DNA from 4 places in the Caldalkalibacillus uzonensis genome. Region 2 is predicted to be linked to each of the others. Evidence: riboswitches for the same ligand, from Rfam matches in the RefSeq annotation. Region 2 holds a riboswitch; each other region holds the start of a gene.

Region 1 (5,836 bases), on a different contig from region 2:
TTTGCCCCATCTAGCCACGGGTACCTGTTTATGCACCCAGGATCCGTCAAGATTCTCCCTTGGCCAATTTGGCCCTCAGGTAAGCGTCAATAAACGGATCTATTTCTCCATCCATGACCGCTTGCACATTGCCAGTCTCCACATTGGTACGGTGGTCCTTGACCATGCTGTAAGGATGGAAGACATAGGAGCGGATCTGGTTGCCCCAGCCGATCTCCTTTTGTTCACCCTTAAGGGCAGCCAGTTCTTTTTGCTGCTCTTCAATATGCTTTTCATACAGGCGTGCTTTCAAGATTTTCATCGCCTTTTCCCTGTTTTTGATTTGAGAGCGCTCCGACTGGCACGTGACCACAATCCCCGTTGGCAGGTGGGTAATGCGTACGGCAGAGTCGGTGGTATTCACATGCTGCCCCCCCGCGCCGCTGGAGCGGTAGGTATCGATTTTCAAATCCTCTTGCCGGACCTCAATGTCCACATGATCATCCATCTCCGGCATCACCTCACAGGAGACAAAGGAGGTATGTCGGCGGCCAGAGGCATCAAAGGGACTGATGCGCACCAGACGATGAATCCCTTTTTCCGCTTTCAAGTAGCCATAGGCATTATGCCCTTTAATCAACAAGGTGACACTTTTGACCCCGGCTTCATCACCAGGCAGATAATCCAGTGTTTCTACTTTAAAGCCTTTATCCTCTGCCCAGCGGGTATACATTCTAAGCAGCATGGAAGCCCAGTCCTGGGATTCCGTTCCACCGGCACCGGGATGAAGCTCCAGGATGGCATTGTTTTTATCATAAGGCTCATTGAGCAATAATTCCAGCTCAAACTGCCCTGCTTCTTCTTTCAGCTGATGAATGGCCTGGCCTGCCTCCTTGGTGAGGGACTCGTCATCCTCTTCTGCGGCCAGCTCAAGCATCACCTCAATATCCTCCAACTGGCCTTCAATGTTGCTCATTTTTTCAACTTGCTGTTTGAGGGCATTAGCTTCATTAATAATGGTTTGGGCCTTATTCTGGTCGTCCCAGAAATCCGGCGCACTCATTGTTTGTTCCAGTTCTTGGATGCGGGCCTGTTTTTGAGGTAAGTCAAAGAGACCCCCTTATATCACTCAGGCGCTGTTTTAACGCCGTTAATTCTTGACGCAGTTCACTAATTGACATGGTAAACTCACTCCTCTATTCCTTTATAACTTCTTGTCCGGCATATTTTCTTATTATGAGTTAATGTCCTGTTTCCCATTATAGTGCAACATAGAGGGGAGCGTTAAGCCCTTCCGCAACAATGTTTATACTTTTTGCCGCTGCCACAGGGACAAGGCTCATTGCGGCCGGTCTTCTCTCCAACGCGGATCGGCTCTCGTTTGGGTTTCTTCCCGCCGGGGGCCTGTGTAGATGTACGTCCTCCGGGCTGGACGGCAGTGGGCCGGACCGATTCACCCTGGGCCACAGCCTGACGTTCTACGTTGGGCGTAATATGGGCTTTGAGGATGTAAGTGGCCACTTCCTCTTCGATGGACTCAATCATGTTCTGGAACATTTCAAAGCCTTCCATCTGGTAGGCCCTGAGCGGATCTGTCTGGCCGTAGGCCCGCAAGTGAATGCCCTGCCGCAGCTGGTCCATGGCATCAATGTGGTCCATCCATTTGGTGTCCACCGCACGCAAAACAACCACTTTTTCAAATTCGCGCATCAGCTCGGCCCCTGCTTCCTGCTCCCGCTGGTCATAGATCGCTTTGATCCGGTCCATAAACAGGTTGATGATCTCTTCCCGGGATTTCATTTTAATATCATTGACAGTCACCGTGCCTTCATGGAAGAAAGTGGCGTTGGCATAGTCAATAATCGCCTGATAATCCCACTCTTCAGGCACTTCACTGTCAGGGGTATGCAAGGTGACGATGCGCTCCACTACGCTTCTCTGCATACCCTCTACCACTTCGCGCAGGCTGTCCCGTTCCAGCACTTCCCGGCGCTGCTTGTAAATTATTTCCCGCTGCTGATTAATCACATCATCGTATTGCAGCAACCATTTGCGGATGTCAAAGTTGTGCCCTTCCACCCGCTCCTGAGCTTTTTCAATGGCCCGGGTAATCATGCGGCTCTCGATGGGCTGATCCTCATCCATGCCCAGCCGGTTCATCATGCCCATAATGTTTTCCCCGCCAAAACGGCGCATCAGCTCGTCTTCCAGTGACAAATAAAACTGGCTGGAACCGGGATCACCCTGGCGTCCGGCACGACCGCGCAACTGGTTATCAATGCGTCGGGATTCATGCCGCTCCGTCCCGATAATATGCAACCCGCCCAGCTCAGCCACACCTTCACCCAGCATAATATCGGTTCCCCGGCCGGCCATATTGGTGGCAATGGTAACTGCTCCCCGTTGCCCGGCTTGAGCAATGATTTCCGCTTCACGCTCATGGTGTTTGGCATTGAGCACCTGGTGAGGGATGCCTTCTTTCTTAAGCATGGCCGACAGCAATTCTGATTTTTCAATAGAGACCGTGCCCACCAGGACAGGTTGTCCCTTTTGGTGCCGCTCCACGATCTCCCTGACCACGGCCCGGTACTTGGCTTCCTCCGTTTTATAGACCATATCGGGCATATCGTTACGGATCATCGGTTTGTTGGTGGGAATCACATACACATCCAGGCCATATATTTTGCGAAACTCTTCTTCCTCTGTTTTGGCGGTCCCTGTCATGCCAGCCAGCTTCTGATACATACGGAAGTAGTTTTGGAAGGTGATCGTGGCCAACGTCATGCTTTCCTTGTGGATCTCCAGCCCTTCCTTGGCCTCGATGGCCTGATGCAGCCCGTCACTGTAGCGGCGGCCGTGCATCAAGCGGCCGGTAAACTCATCCACAATCACCACTTCACCATTTTCCACCACATAGTCCACATCACGGCGCATAATCACCCGTGCTTTTAAGGCCTGATTAATATGGTGGTTAATCAGCACATTGGCATGATCATACAAGTTGTCAATGCCAAAGTAACGCTCCGCTTTGGCTACCCCTTCATCGGTCAGCATCACGTTGCGCGCCTTCTCATCCACCGTATAGTCCCGCTCTTTGACCAGGCCGGCCACAAAACGGTCCGCCGCCGTGTAGTACTGGGTAGAGCGCTGAGCCTGGCCCGAAATAATCAGAGGTGTGCGTGCCTCATCAATGAGGATGCTGTCCACCTCGTCTACAATGGCGAAATTGAGCGGCCGCTGCACCATCTGCTCCTTGTACAGCACCATGTTGTCCCTTAAGTAATCAAAGCCAAACTCATTGTTGGTGCCATAAGTGATATCGGCCACGTACGCTTCCTTCTTTTGCTCAGCTGACAGGCCGCTAATGTTAAGCCCAACGGTTAAGCCCAAAAAGTTATACAGCTTGCCCATCTGCTCACTGTCCCTCTTGGCCAGGTACTCGTTGACCGTGACCAGATGAACCCCTTTGCCTGTCAAAGCATTTAAATAAATGGGGAGGGTGGCCACCAATGTTTTCCCTTCCCCGGTTTTCATCTCCGCTATTTCCCCTTTATGCAGGACAATGCCGCCCAACAGCTGCACATCAAAGTGGCGCATGTTCAGTACCCGTTTGGCTGCTTCCCGGCAAACAGCATAGGCCTCGGGTAACAGGTCATCGAGGGTTTCTCCATCAGCCAGACGCGCCTTAAATTGTGCTGTTTTTTGCTGCAGTTCGTTATCAGATAGGCGCTCTATGTCCGGTTCAAGACTGTTGATATGCTCAACAATGGTGTACATTTTCTTTAATTCTTTCTCTGTGGGATCTCCAATCCACTTCTTCAACCATCCGAGCATCGTTAATCGCTCCTTTCATCCGCCTGTCTCTCCGTGCTGACCCATAAGCTTCTATGAGCGCCATTTCTATCCAGACAGGGGTGAATCACATCAAGCCTATTTTACCAAATCAAAGTGGAGGGAGACAAGAAAGGTCAGGGAAGGCATGAATGATGGAGATGTAATTAAACATTATTTTGTCAAAATCGTTCAAAAAATTGTCGAACTCCCTTGAATAAAGATGTCAAATTTTGTATCATTATATTATGTTTATTATTATATTATATTAATCTAGCAGCTAAGAAGTATAACATAATAGCACTTTTTACGATACCGACAATTTTAAACAATAACAGGATAAAGGCAAAACTGCGGAAACGCAGTGACGCAAAGCTACAGGGGCTAAGGTCCGTTAGGACTATGCCAGCCAGTTGCCGTTTATGGGGGAAAAAGCCACACCCTGTATAAACGGGTGTGGCTTTTTGACATCACCGGGGATGAAAGGCAGGTTAACTGTCATGGTAAGAAAGGGAAACCAGTCAGTCCAAGCAGATGCTCATATAGTCAGCCCTAAATTGGGACAAGCCCTCGCTAAGTCAGGGCAACAAATCTTTAACATCTTAGAAAATACACAAGACGGGTTTATCGCCCTTAACCAGCAGTGGGAATTCATCTATCTTAATCAATCAATAGAACGTCTGTTTAATATTGACCGCTTCAGCCTGTTTGGCAAAAATATATGGCGTACCTTTCCTCAGCTGAAGGGCAGCAAGTTTTACACAGAGTCCACCCATGCTTCCAGGAGTCAGACAGTAAGGAGCTTCACAGAACTATATCCTGCTCTGAACCGGCGGTATGAAGTAACCGTTTACCCTTCCCAAGATATTTTGGTTATCTACTTCAGGGACATGACAGGACAGCAGCGTACCCAATCTATACAGCATGATGTTGTGTCCTATGGAGAGAAGAGTAATCCACACGTATATCATAAGCAAGATATGAATTTTGACCAGTTGAGGGGCATACTGTTAGAAAACGAGTTGCATCATGCGCTGGCAAAAAAACAATTCCGTGTCTATTACCAGCCCCAAATCGATACCACCACAAGATCCATTTGTGGAATGGAAGCCCTGATCCGCTGGCAGCACCCTAGTCTGGGACTAGTGCCACCCAATGAATTCTTGCCTCTGACAGAAGCCAATGGATTAATCAGGTCCATTGGTGAGTGGGTATTACAGACTGCCTGTCAGCAAGCAAAAGTGTGGCAGCAACAGGGCTTCAGCCCAATCCAGGTGTCCGTCAATTTCTCAGCCATCCAATTTCAACAGGATCATTTGGCTGATATGGTGCAGCAAATCCTGGACCACACCAGACTGGCGCCTTCCCAGTTGAGAGTGGAGATCACCGAATCAGCGATGATGGCCAGTTTGGAACACACAGCGCAGATATTAAATCAATTAAGAAGTTTGGGGATCCAGATCGTGATTGACGATTTTGGCACCTGTTATTCTTCTTTGCAATATTTAAAAGACTTTCCCGTGGACATGATCAAAATCGACCGCTCTTTTATCAAAGATATCCAGAACCGTTACAAAGACCAAGAAATTGTCAGAGCCGTTATCGAATTGGCCCACCGTTTGGGTGTCAAAGTGTGTGCTGAAGGTGTGGAAGACGAGGATCAATTCAATTTGCTTAAGAATCTCGGCTGTGATGAGGCTCAAGGCTTCCTATTCAGCCGCCCCATTCCCCCTGAACAGATACGGCAATTGCTGCACACACGCTGAATTGAACCATAGCTGTACTGGCTGCCTCTCTGTATATAACAGAAGCTGTCCCCAAGGGAAGTGAACTGCATCCCTATGGGGACAGCCCTTTTCATTTTTACTCCGGTTGAATCAGACCGTAACGGCCGTCCTTACGCTTGTAGACCACGCTCACTTTCTCCGTTTCTGCATCGGAAAAGACGAAAAAGTTGTGACCCAAGAGATCCATTTGCAAAACAGCTTCCTCAGCATCCATTGGCTTCAGATTAAAGCGCTTGGTG
Region 2 (5,836 bases):
AAAACCAAAATTAAACATGGAAATCACCAGCCCGCATATGGTGGGGAGGGGGAAAGTATACCCTCGATCACTTAAGATCAATAGCTCTACAACCAATTATGGTATTAGGTTCCAAAATCTTGTTTACCTCACGGTAAAAAAGGCATTTTGCAAAAGCCTCAATTAAAAAAACACTTGAATATTTTAAAATAATGCATATACTAATTATAAGAATAATTTTATAAATGAACTGGCTTATCTATGAGGAATTGGGGACAACCCATTCCGTTAAATAGATAAACAACCAGTAGTATTGGGAGACTCAAAGCGAAACTTTAAAATCGTTTTGGGCTACCTCTATACTACTGGTTTTTTGTTTTTATATTTATCAAAAATGGAGGTTATTCAAATGGAATTTGGATTGTTTACAGTTTCTGATAACTACAAAGAAAAAATTTCTCGTTCGCTTGAGCAACTAATTTAGGAAATTATAGAGCAATCGGAGGTGCAGATCAATTAGGGTATGATGCCGTATAAGTATATCGTAAAGCTACGGTCAAGATTAAGCAGCTTTGCTGTGGCTTTCTCATCCCGCAGGGATGAAAAAGAAGGGTAAAGCTAAATGATTTTGGGATGAGGAAGCACACAGGCAATCTCATTTTACAGAATCGCGATCTGGTCATGCAAGAATCGTACTGGTCGAGCTATGTATATATTTTTTAGGTTTTTCTTAACAATTTTTCATAAAAATTTCTTCACACAAGAAAAAGGCAAACCCATTGAAAAGTGGGGACGCAAAGCCACAGATCTAAGGTCCTTCCCGGGACTAGGATGGCTGGGCTGCCTTGTGAAAAGACATCAATCGGCCTGTTTTTCCAGAGTTAGCCCATGCTATTTCCTTTAGGGAAATAGCTTCTTTTTTGTAAAAATTTAACTAGGAGGCATTATAATGACATTCAAACTCAGAACCAAACTCGTGTCGATCTCTGTACTGTTACTCATTGTACCTGCCCTGTTCATTGGCATCTTGGGCTATTACACCTCCAAAAACAGTCTAGATGATCTGGGCGCTACCAATCTGAAGAACAATGTTAAAATGGCTTTAAACGTGATTGAAGTGTTAAACCAGGAGGTGAAAGCCGGTCATTTGACTTTGGAAGAGGCGCAGGAAAGAGCTAAAATATATTTAATGGGAGAAAAACAGGCAGATGGCACAAGGGAAATCTCCATGAATATTGATATGGGCGAACATGGTTATTTCACAGTTATTGATGAACAAGGGTTGACTCACTTACATCCAAGACTAGAAGGGGAAAACGTGTTGGAATTGCAAGATTCAAGTGGCGCCTATTTTATTCAGGACTTTATCAGAACAGCTCAGGAGGGCGGTGGTTTTGTCTACTATGATTTTGGATTGCCCAACGCGCCAGATCAAATTGAGCCCAAAGTAACCTACGTAGAACTGGATCCCCATTGGGGGTGGATCGTGACGGCTGGCACCTATATGATTGATTTTAACAGTGAGGCCAATACTATATTTTATGCTTTATTGTGGACGCTATTAGTGGCTTTAGTTATCGGGCTCATTGTGATTTATTTCTTTTCCCGCCACTTGTCACAACCCATTTTAAACATTGTTGAGTATGTCCAACAGATTGCTAAAGGACATTTGGACCTTGAAATCTTACAAATCAAAAACAAAGATGAAGTGGGCACATTAGCTGACAACATCAACCATATGACCACCCATTTAAGAGAGATTATCACTCGGGTGACGGACGTGGCCCAACAAGTGGCTACCACATCAGAACAACTATCAGCCAGCAGTGAAGAAACCAGTAAAGCCACAGAACAAATTACTGATTCCATCCAGCAAGTGGCATCAGGTCAAGAACATCAGTTGAACGTTACCAAAGAATTAGAAACGGTAGTGCATAATATGAAAGGGGAAGTCGTACAGATGACTCATCATATCCAGGAGGTCACCCACTCAGCCTCAGACACCACCCAAATCGCTGAAGATGGCTTGGAAGTGGTTGAACGCTCCGTACAGCAAATGCAACATATTAACAATACCAGCGCAAAAATGGAAGCTGTCAGCCAAGAGCTTAATGAGAAAGCAGCAGAAATTGAAAAAGTGATTACTTTGATCACCGACATTTCAGAACAGACCAATTTACTGGCTTTAAATGCCGCTATCGAAGCTGCCCGAGCAGGTGAGCATGGACGGGGGTTTGCCGTCGTGGCCGAGGAAGTGCGCAAACTGGCAGAGCAATCGACCCAGGCTGCCAATCAAGTCAGTGCCTTGATTAAGGAGATTCAAGAAGAGACATCCAAAACAACCCAGGTGATGAATGAGGGAAACGCTGTGGTGCAAGAAGGAACCAATTTAGTGAATCAAGCTGGAGAGGCCTTTTCTCGTATTGCAGGTTCAGTCAAGGGGGTTTCTGATCAACTTAAAGCGGTTAATGCAGCCATTCAGCAGATTACGAAAGCCACAGACCACTTATTACAATCTGCTCAGCAAACCGCTCAAATCACTGAGCAGTCAACAGGACATTCCCAAAATGTGGCAGCTTCAGCTGAAGAACAGAATGCATCCATGGAAGAAATATCAGCAGCTGCCTCCACTTTAGCTAAAATGGCAGAAGACCTGCAGCAGCTGGTTTCCCGGTTTAAAGTATAATTGTCTCTCTCTTAAAAAGGATTATTGAACAAGGACTCCCTTAATGAAATGCTTAGACCGTACAATGCTTCCAAATTAGCCTGTGATCGTATCAATCTTGAATTAATAACTGCCCAAAGAGTCGTTTAAACTCACTTTTTAAAACGATAATCTTAGAATTGCTGTTCTTGTGAGAACTCTTGATGAATAATTTTGAAATTGATTCAAATAAAAAAACACTTGTATATCTTAAAATATTGTATATAATATAATTATAAGAATAATTTTATAAATGAACTGGCTTATCTATGAGGAATTGGGGACAACCCATTCCGTTAAATAGATAAACAACCAGTAGTATTGGGAGACTCAAAGCGAAACTTTAAAATCGTTTTGGGCTACCTCTATACTACTGGTTTTTTGTTTTTATATTTATCAAAAATGGAGGTTATTCAAATGGAATTTGGATTGTTTACAGTTTCTGATAACTACAAAGAAAAAATTTCTCGTTCGCCTGAGCAACTGATTCAGGAAATTATAGAGCAATCGGAGGTGGCAGATCAATTAGGGTATGATGCCGTTTGGTTTGCCGAGCACCATTTTAGTGAATATGGTATTATGACAACGCCTCAAATGCTGCTTTCAGTCATTGCTGAACGTACCAAAAATATTCGCCTAGGTGTTGCCATTGTGACACTACCTTTTCAAAATCCCATAAAAGTAGCTGAAGACTATGCTCTGTTAGATGTATTGAGTGACGGGCGAGTCAATCTTGGTTTAGGAAGTGGTTATTTACCCCATGAATTTACTGGCTTCAATGTAGATCCGGAAGAAAAAGTTCACATGTTTAACGAAGGTTTAGAAGTAATCGAAAGAGCATGGAGTGGTGAAAAATTCTCTCACAAAGGGAAGTACTACCAATATAACGACGTTCAGTTGCAAGTATTGCCCAAACAGGAAAAAGTACCATTATGGATCGGGGCTCTTAGTTCTCGCGGGGCGTATTATGTAGGGAAAATGGGACATAACCTTATGGGCGTTGCCTATGTGGCCAGCAATTCTATAACCGAACTAAAGAATATTATAGATGATTACAAAAAGGTGTATCGGGAAGCCGGCCATGATGAACAGAAAATCAACATTCCAATAGCGGTTCATGCTTATGTAGCTCCCACTAGAGAAGAAGCCATAAGAGACGCGAGAGAACATCTGAATCTCTATTTGGATACACGGCTCTATGGGCGCTCGGCCCAGTTTGAAGATTTAGAAGAACGAGAGCAATTGCTTATTGGTAACCCAGAAGATGTTATCCTAAGGTTAAAAAAATATGAGCAAGCCGGATGTAACCATATCATGATGCTTATGAATTTTGGTGGATTGCCTCATGAAAAGGTACTTAAATCAATGGAACTCGTCGCTCAAGAAGTGATGCCGGCGTTTAAAAAATCTTTTCAAACATCAAGTTTGGTAAAATGACATCGGAAATGGGAGATGAAGTTGATGAAACTGCTCGGGATATCTGGCACTATTTTAGGTTCTAAAACGGCGGTTCTTGTCAAACAGGTACTTGATGAAGTAGAGAAGCTCCGCGCTAATGTACAGATAGAGTTTTTAGATTTAAAAAATTATGAATTGCAGTTTTGTGATGGTAGGCCCACCTCCCACTATAATGACGATACGCAAGAAGTGATCAAAAAAGTCTCTGAAGCCGATCTGTATTTGATAGGAAGTCCCATTTTCAATGGTTCCATACCCGCTCCTTTAAAAAATGTGTTTGACTTAGTCTCACCAGAAGTTTTTCGTCATAAGGTGATGGGGTTTGTCGCTAATGGAGGAACTTATCAACATTACTTGGTAATTGAGAACCAACTAAAGCCCATCGCAGGATATTTACGTTGCTACGTGGCACCCAGTTACGTTTATGCCCACTCGCAGCATTTTAATACAAATAATGAGATTATCGACACAGATCTTCTCAACCGTATTCAAAAGTTGGCTACCGAGCTGATTATTATGCACAGAGGAATAGAAAAGACCAAACGTAAGGGAGGAATAAAATAATTGCTCAGAAATGTTGATCGTGCTGTTGATCTCAATCAAGGTGGTTCTTACACAAAAAGTGTGGTTCCCTTTTTAAAACGGCTCATTGATTACGCAGGACTTTTCCCGCCAGCAAGTTTAACTCTGGACCAAGCGATTAAAAATTATAAGGAATACAGTATTGGGACAGATGCCTGGATGCTAGGACCGTTTGTGATGCCAGCTTCTAAGATTGATCAACTTGACCCTTATGTAGAGCTGTTTTCTACAGATACACCATTAAATATTTCCGCGTTAGGTAGCAAAAGTGATCATCCACACAAGTTTAACGAAGTTTTACTTCAAGACCTGGCTAAACTTGAATCTTTCTCTAGTAGACACGGAGAACGTGTTAAAATGCGGGTATTCGAGGCACCATTGCCCATAGTCACCCCATTAGAGGAGATATTAGACATCCTCTCTGAAGAAACAGCAAAGCGTGGTTTAGACACATTTTGCGAGGCGCTCGTCCCTCTTAGAAATAATGATTGGGAGCAACAGATAACCTATGCACTTGATCAGATCTATAAACATAATTCTCAGTTAAAACCTGCTTTGGGGTTTAAGTTCCGTACAGGTGGGGTTACTGCAGAGCTGTTTCCTACCCCTCGTCAATTAGCAGCAGTGCTTGTAGGTTGTCGGGACAGAGGAATGGCCATGAAATTTACGGCTGGGCTCCATCATCCTGTAAGGATGTATCGTGAAGAGGTAAGCACCAGAATGCATGGATTCCTCAATATTTTTACTGCTGGCATGTTGGCGTATAAATATAACCTTGATATAAGGGTAACTGAAGAGATCCTCAAGGATGAAAACCCATCTCATTTCACTTTTACTAATGAGGGGTTAAGCTGGCAAGACAAGATGATTAGCGTGTCGGAGATCAGCGAATTAAGAAATAAGTTTCTATGCTCATATGGCAGTTGCAGCTTTGATGAACCACGAGAAGATTTAAGGGCCCTAAAAGTATTATAGAAAGGATGTAACTGATGTTACGTTCATTTATCGACGTCGATCCAGACTCGCACTTTCCCATCCAGAATCTGCCTTATGGCGTGTTTTGTCGTAGCGATAAAAGTTCTCCCAGGATCGGAGTAGCCATTGGAGATTATG
Region 3 (5,836 bases), on a different contig from region 2:
TGAAAAAGGTGTTCATCCCGATAGGCTTGGATCTGTTCCTTCAACCGTTCCGTCAGCCGTAAACGCTGAAAACCCTCAGCCAGCCCGGGTGCCTGCCGGTACAAGAGTACGTCACGATAAAAATAGATCAAATCCTCTACAATACGGGTCGGTTCTTTCCCCTCATCAAGCAAGAGACCCAAGCGTTTGATCGCCTCCTCCGTTTCCTGTCGCATGAGGCAATCAGCCAAGTCCATTAAAGCTTCCTGAGCCACTGAGCCGGTAATGGTCTCCACATCGGCGACCGTCACCTCGCCATCAGCAAAAGAAACAGCCTGATCAAGCAAGCTTAAGCAATCGCGCATACCTCCTTCTGCCACCTGGGTTAAGAGCTCCAGTGCTTCCTGCTCTACCTGGAAGCCTTCTTCGGCACAAATGATGTGCAGACGTTCCAACATTTCTTTCTGGGAGATGCGCTTAAAGTCAAAACGCTGACAGCGGGACATGATCGTGAGCGGAATCTTATGCGGTTCAGTGGTGGCCAAAATAAACATGACATGAGCAGGAGGTTCTTCAAGGGTTTTCAGCAAAGCGTTAAAAGCCCCTTGGCTTAACATATGCACTTCATCTATGATATACACTTTTAACCGGACTTCAGTAGGGGCATATTTCACCTTATCTCGCAGGTCCCTGATCTCATCCACTCCATTGTTGGATGCAGCATCGATTTCAACCACATCGACGACCGTTCCCTGGGTAATACCGCGACAAGCGGCACACTGATTACAAGGATTATCCGTAGGGGCCTGTTCACAGTTGACCGCTTTAGCCATAATCTTGGCTGTACTTGTTTTCCCAGTCCCTCGGGGACCTGTAAACAGGTAAGCGTGCGTATACGTCTGATTTGAAAGCGCGTTTTTAAGCGTTTGGATAATATGGGCTTGTCCGACCACATCGTCAAATGTTTGGGGCCGCCAGACTCGGTACAACGCTTGGTACGTCATGATGAACCTCTCCGTTTCAAACCTCTTGTTCTTTATACTATCTTATTATTATACCGTGGACAGAAATGCAAAAAAAGGGCTCTCCGTCCGTAGAAAGAAACCCTATCTCCCTTTCAGACATCCAAATACGGAATACAAATATGAAACGTGGTGCCATAGCCCTTGGATGAAACCCGTATTTTGCCCCCCATATCATGGATAATCCGCTGACAAACAGAAAGGCCTAAACCCGTCCCTTCCTCCTTGGTCGTAAAGAACGGCTCAAAAATTTTATCAATCACATAAGGTGGTATACCTGGACCTGTATCCTTAATATTGATACTGATCATTTGTTCTTCTGGTAAGAAGTGATGGGAGAGAGTCAACCGCCCCTGGTTGCCCATTGCTTCAATGGCATTTTTACAAATATTGAGAAATACTTGTTTTAACAGCTCCTTATCACCCACAATGGGCGGAAGATTGTCAAAATCTTTGGTTTGAACTTCTATACCGTGTAATAAAGCCTCATTTTGAATAATAGGTAAAAACTGTTTCATCAGCAGGGCCAGATCGATTTTTTCGTAGCGGGTCTCCCGTGATTTGCTCAGTAACAAAAACTCGCCCACCAGATGATTGATCCGGTCAATTTCATCCAACATGATGTTGGTATATTCAACTTCCCGCATCATGTTGCGTTCCTTCAAAGTCTTGTTTAATATTTGTAAAAAACCGCGGATACTGGTTAAGGGATTGCGAATTTCATGGGCTGTGCCTGCTGCCATTTGTCCGATCATGGCCAGCCGTTCGTTGCGATGGATTTGATTTTCTAAAGAGCGCAAATTTGTCACATCTTTGATAAATATGTACGCACCTTGTTGGTGGCCGGCCTCATCAATGAGCGGAAAACTGTCCACCAGAATTTCATAGTAACACTGGCCATTATGCCATGTCATGGCCTGATTCCGAATCGTCACGCCCTCAAAGACCCGTTTGGAGATTAATTGCCGGCCTTCAGGTATATTTTTAAAAAGATGGAAAATGTTTTGACCAATAAAAACTTCGGGATCATCTCCCATTATTTTAGCGGCGGCTTTGGTGATAGAGACAATATGGCCCTGTTCATTAAGTAGTATGAGTCCAATGTGAGCATTGTTAAAGATCTGTTCGGAAAAAAGGGCGTGAAGAATAGAAGGTAATCCATGTGAGCTTGACGTCATCTGAACCCCTACCTTTACGATGGTCTCACCGTTGGCCAGCCCTGAAATATAAGTAATATTTAACATAGCATAACGGGCAAAACCTAGACAGGCCGATGTCAACCATTATATGTATATTATCAATCTATTTACTTCTTGTTTAATTGGTTAAAATCCTCCCTGATACCATAAAATTCGACATGGCGCTAAGGGCTAGGCTAAACAAAAAACATATCCGTTTAAAGGATATGTTCCCTAAACGGCAGCTGGCTGGCTTAGTTGGTATAACCTTAGCCCCTGTAGCTTTGCGTCACTACGTTTCCGTAGCTTTGCCCTTCACTCAATCTAACTGTTTATTCACAGTATTCCTTTGTTTTTTGATTATACAAAACTTTAGCTTGATAAAAAAGCGATTAACCTCATTTTGGCCAAACGCTACCTCTAAAAAAAGAAAAAACACCTTATTTGCAGGTGTTTGTTAACTGCTGTGCACCTATCCTCGATAAGCACTACCCAAGCGTACTCATGCCGCCAGCTCGGAAAAGGCTACCCTACAACACACGGAGATACCCACTTACCGCTGCTTCCTTCCGGACCTGACGGGGTTCATGGGCTTCCGTTGCATAGGACCCTTTCGTCAACACCGCGTACATGAGCCAGACCTCACATAGTGCAAACCTCAGATAGGCATCGACCCCGCTATAGCGGATTGCGGGTTACAGGGCACCGCTACCTCCCCGTCTAGCACAGCAAACTTTATAAACATGTTTGGACACAGTTGCATGGCAACTGTAACTAACATTATAACGAAAGCTAGCTCATTACACAAGTGTTAATCCTTTCCTTCCAGGCCCAATTGTTGCCCATCACCTGCATCAGTGAGCAAGCGTTTGGCAACTTTCCTTGCTGTCCGCAAACGGCGGAAGAAGTCTTTCAATACATGTTGACATTCCTCTTTCCTGACTCCGGCAATAACCTCCACCTGATGGTTCAGGCGTTCATCTTGCAGTGTGTTGTACAGGGTCCCTGCATAACCCGCTTTTGGATCTTCCGTACCATACACCACTCGCTTGATGCGCGCTTGAACAATGGCCCCGGCACACATGGGACAGGGTTCTAAAGTGACGTATAAATCACAACCTGTTAACCGCCAACCCCCTAGCTGCTCACAAGCCTCTTGGATGGCGATGATCTCGGCATGCGCTAAGGGGCTCTTGTCAATCTCCCGCCGGTTATAGCCTGTGCCTATCACGGTACCGTCTTTGACAATCACAGCACCAATGGGCACCTCCCCCAGGGATTCCGCTCGCTTAGCCAGTTGAATGGCTTGCTCCATCCACTTTTCATGATCTTCTTGACCCGGCAATCTTACTCACGTCCTTTAAAGACTGGCTTGTACATGTGTCCTTTTCATTCTATTTTTCAATCACACGCGGGTCAAGGGCATCACGTAAACCCTCCCCCACAAAGTTAAAGGCCAGTACCGTAATTAAAATCATGAGTCCCGGAAAAGTTGGATACCACCAGGCTGTGCGGAAAATGGTCACGCTTTGGGCATCGGTCAACATATTACCCCAGCTTGGTGTAGGCGGTTGAACACCTAATCCCAGGAAACTTAGTGTTGATTCAGTCATAATAATGCTACCTACTCCTAATGTAGCAGCTACAATAATCGGCCCCATGGCATTGGGTAAAATTTGACTAAAAATGATACGCACATTGGACATGCCTGTCGTCCGTGCCGCCAGGACAAATTCACGCTTTTTCAAAGTTAGAAATTCTCCGCGCACCAAGCGGGCTGTTCCCATCCAACCGAAGATAGCCAGCACAAAGATAATAGTGCTCAGGCCTGGTTGAAGAAAGGCAACCAAGGTAATCAAAAGAAAAATGCTTGGAAATGAAATAAAAACATCAACAGTGCGCATCAAGATGGCATCAATGCGTCCCCCATAATATCCGGCGATAGCTCCGACCAGGGTGCCGATGGTAATCATAATGGCCATGGCCGAGAAGCCGACCATCAGGGAAACCCGGCCGCCGTACAGGATTCGGGTAAAAATATCACGTCCCACATGGTCTGTACCCAGCCAATGTTCGGCACTTGGTGGTTGCAAACGGTTGGTTAAGTCTTGCTTATGAGGCTCATACGGTGTCAGATATGGCGCAAAACTGACCGCCAAAATAATGAGGATCAGACATACCAACCCCGCCACAGCCAACTTATTCTGAAAAAACCTGGAAATAATGATTAACCATAGCGAACGCCGCTCTCCTATTGTGACCGCTTTTGGGTCTTCTGCTGTAGCAGGAGCAGGCAGATGTTGATGAATTTGGGACATCTTTTACTGCACCTCCTAGTACTCTATGCGCGGGTCAACAATGGCATAGAAGATATCGGCCAGCAGATTGCCGATGACAACCAAAACGGCACTAAACATGGTTAAGGCCATAATGACCGGGTAGTCACGCTGAACGACTGAATTAATAAACAACTGACCAATTCCTGGCCAACTGAATAATGTTTCCACAACGACAGAACCACCGATAAAGGTCGGCAACATTAAACCAAAAATCGTAATCACCGGAATCATGGCATTGCGCAAGCCGTGTTTGTAAATAACAGTTCTTTCCCTAAATCCCTTGGCCCGTGCCGTACGGATGTAATCCTGACGGATGACGTCCAGCATACTGGAACGGGTGTAGCGCATCAAACTGGCCATATCATAGCTGCCCAGCACAATCATGGGCAGAATCAAATGGTGAATCCGGTCCCAGATACTGAATGGTACGTTAATGGTATGAATGCCTCCAGACGGAAACCACCCCAATTGAACGGAAAATATCATGAGCAACATCAGCCCAAGCCAGAAGTTAGGTGTTGCCACACCGATAAAAGAAAAAGTGGTTACCGAGTAATCCAGTACACTGTATTGCCGGGTCGCCGATAACACCCCAAAGGGAATAGCCAACACAATGGCAAACAACGAGGAGGCAATCATCAACACCAGGGTATTAGGCAAACGCTCCATGATGATATCATTCACCGGCCGACGCTGAATAAAGGATGTGCCTAGATCTCCCTGCAAAATATGACCCACCCATTTCATATATTGGACATGAGGAGGATCATTTAATCCCAGCCGCTCAGACATACGTTCCAGGTCTTCTGGTTTAATGTTTGGATCAATCAGCATGCTGGCCGGGTCCCCAGGTGCCAAGTACATAATGGCAAAACTAAGAATGGAGATGCCAATTAAAATGGGAATGGTCATGACTAAACGGCGTAAGATATATGATGTCATCTCTAGCACCCTTTACTGTCCAGCTTGTCTTGGGGAAAAGAGTGGGGAGTGAAAACCCCCCACTCTCTTTTGTTTCACTAAGATTACTGTTCAAGCCACCAATCGTCTGCTTTGTAGAACGGTACACTAGGATGGTGGATAAAGCCATGCAAGTTGATCGGATACGCCACATTTTCCATGGGATAATTTAGGAAGACATAAGGCAAGTCTTCAGACAAGATTTTAAAGATTTCGTGCAGTTTTTCTGTGCGCTTGGCTTCATCCATTTCTAGATTAACTGCTTCCATGAGCTGATCCAATTCTTCGTTTACGTAACTGCCATAGTTTAAGCCTTCATCAATTTGCCCGGAGTGGAAGATATGGTAGGGGTTGGGGT
Region 4 (5,836 bases), on a different contig from region 2:
CGGTATACAATGCACATTGGAGAACAATGCCTAGAAATCTTGAATGTACAGTTGTTTGGTAAAGGTAAATACACATGATGGGATAAAGAAAATATTCAAAAAGAATACTAGCATCGAAATATTTACTTAAAAATCTTACAGGGTATTCAACCATTTCTTCTTTTACTACAATAACCCCAATAAATGATGAAAAATAAGCTTTCATTAAGAAAATTAAAATCGTGTCCTTCAAAAGGAGTGGTTTTCTTAAACTGAAAAGAAATAATCCAATTCCAATGATTAGTAAACACCACAATAATATTCTGTCCATGAATCATGTTGTCTCCCATCGTTTTATTGTTTCCTAAATATGATCATTCCACAAAGAATAGGGATAATTAATAACAATCCTACGGTTAAAGTGGGTATGGCTAGTTTTGGTGCATATATTGCACTCAACTCTCCAAGGAAACCGGCAATGACAAATGGAATAGCGGTCTTTGACTTGTCAGCATTAGGTTTTGCATAATACCAAGCATCCCATACTGCATAAGCATAAAATCCAGGGTAAAATAACATGAATTGGAAATTTGTCGCATCTACAGCCTGTTGGTGGAATCCATTAAAATCAAGATGAATGGCATTGTTTATATTTCCAAATACATTATCAAAGTGCTCAACTATTATAAAGAAGACACCTTTCAAGAACTGACCATTATATATTTGTCCGAATCCGGGCATAAGAATGGAAAATAAAGCAGCCATATTTCTCATATATATATCTCCTTAAGTTCTTATCATTTTAAATAATTTTTATTTGTATAAAATAAAGGTTAACTTCTTACCTTATTTTTCTTTATTTTGTCCATTTTTATGTAAATAAAGGTTTTAATCCATTTTTCTTTTACACGAGGTATTATGTATATACCCCAGTTATTTTATGCAGCATAGCTTCTCTGAAGCCAAAAACATTGAATGATCTACATATAGTTCACATAACGTTCCTTCTTCCGGACAAAATAAAAAACCCCTTTCCGTTTTCCAACTTGCATTAACGCATAATGCGAAGTTGAAACAGAAGGAGTTGCATATTGTCGTTGCGTACTGTTCTTAACTATTATGTAACTAACAAGTATCACTTTAGATTATACATTTTAGGGTATAAAAGTAATCGATTACCATTGATAAAAGTCCCCGTGTTGAACTGGTGCGTGTTTTCTTAAGTATCTTATGAATATGATTTTTTACCGTCGTTTGGGAAACGAACAATGTTTTGGAGAGTTCTTCATTTGAATATCCATATAAAGATAACATGAGTAAAATTTCCTCTTCTCTTCTGGTTAAACGGTAGCGCTTAGCAATATAATGGACAACACGTTTATATTCTTGCTCCTTAATTTCCACGTTATGTTGTGGCAGGTACTCAATCGGCTTCACTACAACCACCCTCTCCACTCATATCTTTATAATTTGAAATTAAGTTCATATGTTTAATAGAAAACACACCTCCGCTTAAGAAGGTGTGTTTGTTTTCTTAAACGGCAGCTGGCTGGCATGGCATGTTGCTTTAGCCCCTATAGCTTTGCGTCACTACGTTTCCGTAGCTTTGCCCTTGTGCGTTTTTTAAGCATTATGGAATTTGAATTTTTAAGCAATTGGAAGCAGGACCAATGTCCTGTCTATTATGTTACCATTTTTTTCTTCAATTAGGTACACGACTTATGACCTATTTTTGGGAATCATAAAATAAAAAACTTCTTTCACAGGAAAGAAGCATACTTAAAGTTAAAATGGAGGCGGCACCCGGATTCGAACCGGGGATAAAGGTTTTGCAGACCTCTGCCTTACCACTTGGCTATGCCGCCACTTAAATCACATATAAAAGTGTGTATAAAAATGGAGCGGAAAACGGGATTCGAACCCGCGACCCCCACCTTGGCAAGGTGGTGCTCTACCCCTGAGCTATTTCCGCTCGCATAGAATGGCTGGGCTGGCTGGATTCGAACCAGCGCATCACGGGGCCAAAACCCGTTGCCTTACCGCTTGGCTACAGCCCAACAGTAAAACTATGGGGCGACTGATGGGATTCGAACCCACGAATGCCGGAGCCACAATCCGGTGCGTTAACCACTTCGCCACAGCCGCCATGTTATATAGAGTGGCAGGGGCAGTAGGAATCGAACCCACACTTGCGGTTTTGGAGACCGCCGTTCTACCATTGAACTATGCCCCTGCAATATGGTGGAGGGGGACGGATTCGAACCGCCGAACCCAGAGGGAGCAGATTTACAGTCTGCCGCGTTTAGCCACTTCGCTACCCCTCCACATTTTCGTATGGTGCCGGCGAGAGGAATCGAACCCCCAACCCACTGATTACAAGTCAGTTGCTCTGCCAATTGAGCTACACCGGCACGCTATTAATCCATATTTTAAGTGGTGGCTCGGGACGGAATCGAACCGCCGACACGAGGATTTTCAGTCCTCTGCTCTACCGACTGAGCTACCGAGCCAGAGACAATTGTTAATATAACACACGTTTTGAGATGCTGTCAATTGCTTTGTGACTAGCAGTCCCTGTTAGTTAAATAGACATAAAATGGCGGAGCTGACGGGATTCGAACCCGCGATCTCCTGCGTGACAGGCAGGCATGTTAGGCCTCTACACCACAGCTCCACAATGTATCATGTTGCGCAAATATATTGGTTGCACCCTGCGGGTACCACGATTTTCGCTTCCATCGATGAAAATTCGACGTAGTAGCGCTCATATTTTGGTTGCGGGGGCAGGATTTGAACCTGCGACCTTCGGGTTATGAGCCCGACGAGCTACCAGACTGCTCCACCCCGCGTCATTCTTATGAAAGTGGTGGAGGGTGACGGGTTCGAACCGCCGACCCCTTGCTTGTAAGGCAAGTGCTCTCCCAGCTGAGCTAACCCTCCATAATGGTGACCCGTAGGGGATTCGAACCCCTGAATGCCGGCGTGAAAGGCCGGTGTGTTAAGCCACTTCACCAACGGGCCACGTAAAATGTATCTTTGATTTAATATGGCGGAGAGGGAGGGATTCGAACCCTCGAGACGGGTTATCCCCGCCTACACGATTTCCAATCGTGCTCCTTCGGCCAGCTCGGACACCTCTCCATGTCTTAACGCCGCTTAAAACTTGCGTTTTTTCTTGTCTCACCAGCGGCGACAGACAATAATATAACATGTCTTCAGTGTGAAGTCAACCGCCAAATGGCAATAAATTTTTCCATATTTCCTCCGCCATCAATCGTCTCAGTCATTGGCATTTGACTGGTAAAACATAGACCGTCAGCAGGACTAAGCGGTGATGTCCCGTTTTATGAAGGTTAACCAAGTCACCAAGATAAACAGGATGTAATACATAGATAAGACCAGTAAGGAAAATGAGAGGGTCATGCCCTCAACGAGGGGAAGCCCATCCACATATTGCCTGAGATCAAAGTGGGCAAACAAGATCCATTTGACCCACGGATACTGGCTTAATAAAACAGCCAACTGTCCGCCAGTAAACATCAGAAACATGGATAAGCCGATAGCCAAAGCACTGTTGGTGAAAACGGCAGCCACCATAAAAGCAAAGGTGACCATCATTACGAGCGGAATGCTCTCAAACGCATATTGCTGCAAAAGACCGCTTAATCCTTGGTCCTCTAGGAAATCCCCACCCGGATTGGTCCATAATCCTTCAAAGCCGAACAACACGCCCCCCAGCACCAGCGAACCGAGAAACAGCACCACAATCATATACATACTAAACAGCAGTACAGCGATATATTTGGCCAACAAAATTTTGGCACGATGGATGGGACGGATGAGCAATAGCTTGATGGTCCCCTGTGAAAATTCATTGGCTACCGATGTGGCAGCAACAATGATCGCAAACAAGGTGATCAGTCCAAACAGGGGAACCGTTACATTCATAAAATACAACAATGGGGATGCCCCTTCACTTGCCGCGATAGGAAGAACATATTTTGTGATAAAGGCGATACCCACAATGGCCATGAGCAGCAATATAAACATCACCCATGTCCCCATCCTGCGGTATAATTTTAACTGTTCATTTTGCAGTAAGCCTAACCAGATGTTCATTGCGCTTTGCCTCCTGTCATTTCCAAGAACCGTTCCTCCAAGGTTTTCTCTCCTGCAGGTCGAATACCGTATATCTTTACCTTGGCCTGCACAAGGTGTTGGACCACGTCCGGAATTTGTTCCTTTTCCAGCATGACTTTGAATTCATGATCAGTGACATGTCGGACAGGAACAGCATGATCCTCCATGACCTGCACCGCTTGGTGAAGCGGATCGACGGTGAAGGTGATCATGTGTTGATGTGCTGAGTTTAAAAAGGTCTCAACCGATTGCACATCCAACAATTTTCCCTTGTCGATAATGGCGATGCGGTCACACATCAACTGCATTTCGGCTAACAAATGGCTGGAAACCACCACTGAGACCCCTTCTTCCTGGGCCAAACGGCGCAGATAGTTTCTGATCTCTCTGATTCCGGCAGGATCTAAGCCGTTGGTCGGTTCATCCAAAATCAGTAAAGAAGGAGAGTGAAGCAACGCTTGGGCCAAACCTAACCGTTGACGCATCCCCAATGAATAGGTTTTTACCTTATCATCAATGCGGTCTGCCAAGCCCACCAGTTCCACAATCTCCTCAATGCGGTCGTCGGTGACATGCTCTGCCATGCGGGCAAAATGAATCAGGTTTTCATAGCCGGTTAGATAGTTGTACAGTTGCGGCTGTTCAATAATCGCTCCCACATGGGCGATGGCTTGTTCAAAATGATCCCGGATACTATGCCCCTGGATTAAAATATTTCCTTTGCTCATGGACATAAGGCCTACCATCATGCGCATGGTCGTCGTTTTACCGGCCCCATTGGGCCCCAGCAAACCAAACACTTCTCCCGGATAAATATCCAATGAAATATCTTCGATGATCGTTTTGGAACCGATTATTTTACTCACATGGTCTAAACGGCAGACAGGTTCCATCATATATATCCTCCATTCCCCATTTTAATCAGTAAGCACATCCTGTCGCCCTTCATAAACTCTCTTCATCCACTCCGTCAAGCTTTGCCCATAGTGGCTGCGAATCTCATCAGCATCATAACAACCAAGGACTTTTCCCTCTTTTAAGGGCACATCCCTGGCTAAGGCGAGCACCAATTTCAAGCGGCCGCGGTGACCTTTGGACAGATGGCTGACTTTGACCTGAGCATCCAGATTCAAAAATTGCAGCATCTGCTCCGCCTTGGCTACGTTTAAATCGCCGAATTGTGAAGCAAAAAAATGCAGCGTTTCTTCAACGGTAAAGAAGGAGTAGAAAGCATCCAGTTCAGACAAATAGGCAATCTTGGCCGCATCCCGGCGCTTCAGCACCCGTCCGCCAACCAGCACTTTCCCTTCACTAGGCTGGCATAGTCCGGCCAATAGTTTCAATAACGTTGTTTTACCGCTGCCGTTTGGGCCAATCACACCGATCATTTTCCCTTGCGGAAGTTGCAGCGTCACCTTGTTCAACGCCGTCTGACCCAAATAGCGTTTGGTCACCTGCTGACATTCAAACATCATAACGCTCCTCCTTCCCGTCCTCTTCAACTACGGAGTCCAAGGCGGTTTGCACCCCGCTCAAGATTTCGCTGTTGGTAAAACCCATGGCTCTCATTTTTTTTACAAACTGCATCATATGGCTGGTTTTCAGCGTCTCCCGAAGGTTTGCTAAGTGTTCAGTATCTGTTGTCACAAAAGTGCCCTGGCCACGTCTGGTTTCAGTGACCCCCATGCGCTCCAATTCGGCATAGGTGCGTTGGACC

The links. Region 2 has a riboswitch for cyclic di-GMP ahead of J2S00_RS18910 (methyl-accepting chemotaxis protein). Riboswitches for the same ligand answer to the same signal wherever they lie in the genome.
Region 1: linked by a shared signal. The riboswitch ahead of J2S00_RS13340 (sensor domain-containing protein) and the one ahead of J2S00_RS18910 (methyl-accepting chemotaxis protein) in region 2 are both predicted to bind cyclic di-GMP.
Region 3: linked by a shared signal. The riboswitch ahead of J2S00_RS16815 (ATP-binding protein) and the one ahead of J2S00_RS18910 (methyl-accepting chemotaxis protein) in region 2 are both predicted to bind cyclic di-GMP.
Region 4: linked by a shared signal. The riboswitch ahead of J2S00_RS17375 (helix-turn-helix transcriptional regulator) and the one ahead of J2S00_RS18910 (methyl-accepting chemotaxis protein) in region 2 are both predicted to bind cyclic di-GMP.

What each region holds. Positions count from the first base shown of each region.
Region 1 covers NZ_JAUSUQ010000010.1:43,151-48,986, reverse strand. The annotation lists one part of gene prfB (peptide chain release factor 2) at 47-1,087, opposite strand; one part of gene prfB (peptide chain release factor 2) at 1,089-1,160, opposite strand; gene secA (preprotein translocase subunit SecA) at 1,264-3,813, opposite strand; cyclic di-GMP riboswitch class I at 4,145-4,231, shown strand; gene J2S00_RS13340 (sensor domain-containing protein) at 4,311-5,576, shown strand; gene hpf (ribosome hibernation-promoting factor, HPF/YfiA family) at 5,674-5,836, opposite strand, start outside.
Region 2 covers NZ_JAUSUQ010000028.1:44-5,879, forward strand. The annotation lists cyclic di-GMP riboswitch class I at 739-827, shown strand; gene J2S00_RS18910 (methyl-accepting chemotaxis protein) at 929-2,665, shown strand; gene J2S00_RS18915 (LLM class flavin-dependent oxidoreductase) at 3,101-4,120, shown strand; gene J2S00_RS18920 (NADPH-dependent FMN reductase) at 4,145-4,705, shown strand; gene J2S00_RS18925 (hypothetical protein) at 4,706-5,698, shown strand; gene fahA (fumarylacetoacetase) at 5,713-5,836, shown strand, end outside.
Region 3 covers NZ_JAUSUQ010000016.1:11,361-17,196, reverse strand. The annotation lists gene dnaX (DNA polymerase III subunit gamma/tau) at 1-983, opposite strand, end outside; gene J2S00_RS16815 (ATP-binding protein) at 1,097-2,245, opposite strand; cyclic di-GMP riboswitch class I at 2,417-2,502, opposite strand; RNA gene ffs (signal recognition particle sRNA large type) at 2,644-2,908, opposite strand; gene tadA (tRNA adenosine(34) deaminase TadA) at 2,991-3,524, opposite strand; gene opp4C (oligopeptide ABC transporter permease) at 3,574-4,497, opposite strand; gene J2S00_RS16795 (ABC transporter permease) at 4,513-5,460, opposite strand; gene J2S00_RS16790 (peptide-binding protein) at 5,544-5,836, opposite strand, start outside.
Region 4 covers NZ_JAUSUQ010000017.1:48,240-54,075, forward strand. The annotation lists gene J2S00_RS17365 (CBO0543 family protein) at 1-310, opposite strand, end outside; gene J2S00_RS17370 (hypothetical protein) at 334-753, opposite strand; gene J2S00_RS17375 (helix-turn-helix transcriptional regulator) at 1,120-1,416, opposite strand; cyclic di-GMP riboswitch class I at 1,517-1,600, opposite strand; tRNA gene J2S00_RS17380 (tRNA-Cys) at 1,771-1,844, opposite strand; tRNA gene J2S00_RS17385 (tRNA-Gly) at 1,877-1,951, opposite strand; tRNA gene J2S00_RS17390 (tRNA-Gln) at 1,962-2,036, opposite strand; tRNA gene J2S00_RS17395 (tRNA-His) at 2,049-2,124, opposite strand; tRNA gene J2S00_RS17400 (tRNA-Trp) at 2,139-2,212, opposite strand; tRNA gene J2S00_RS17405 (tRNA-Tyr) at 2,219-2,303, opposite strand; tRNA gene J2S00_RS17410 (tRNA-Thr) at 2,315-2,390, opposite strand; tRNA gene J2S00_RS17415 (tRNA-Phe) at 2,414-2,489, opposite strand; tRNA gene J2S00_RS17420 (tRNA-Asp) at 2,577-2,653, opposite strand; tRNA gene J2S00_RS17425 (tRNA-Met) at 2,752-2,828, opposite strand; tRNA gene J2S00_RS17430 (tRNA-Val) at 2,844-2,919, opposite strand; tRNA gene J2S00_RS17435 (tRNA-Glu) at 2,924-3,000, opposite strand; tRNA gene J2S00_RS17440 (tRNA-Ser) at 3,027-3,120, opposite strand; gene J2S00_RS17445 (DUF2705 family protein) at 3,304-4,098, opposite strand; gene J2S00_RS17450 (ABC transporter ATP-binding protein) at 4,095-5,012, opposite strand; gene J2S00_RS17455 (ATP-binding cassette domain-containing protein) at 5,037-5,594, opposite strand; gene J2S00_RS17460 (GntR family transcriptional regulator) at 5,584-5,836, opposite strand, start outside.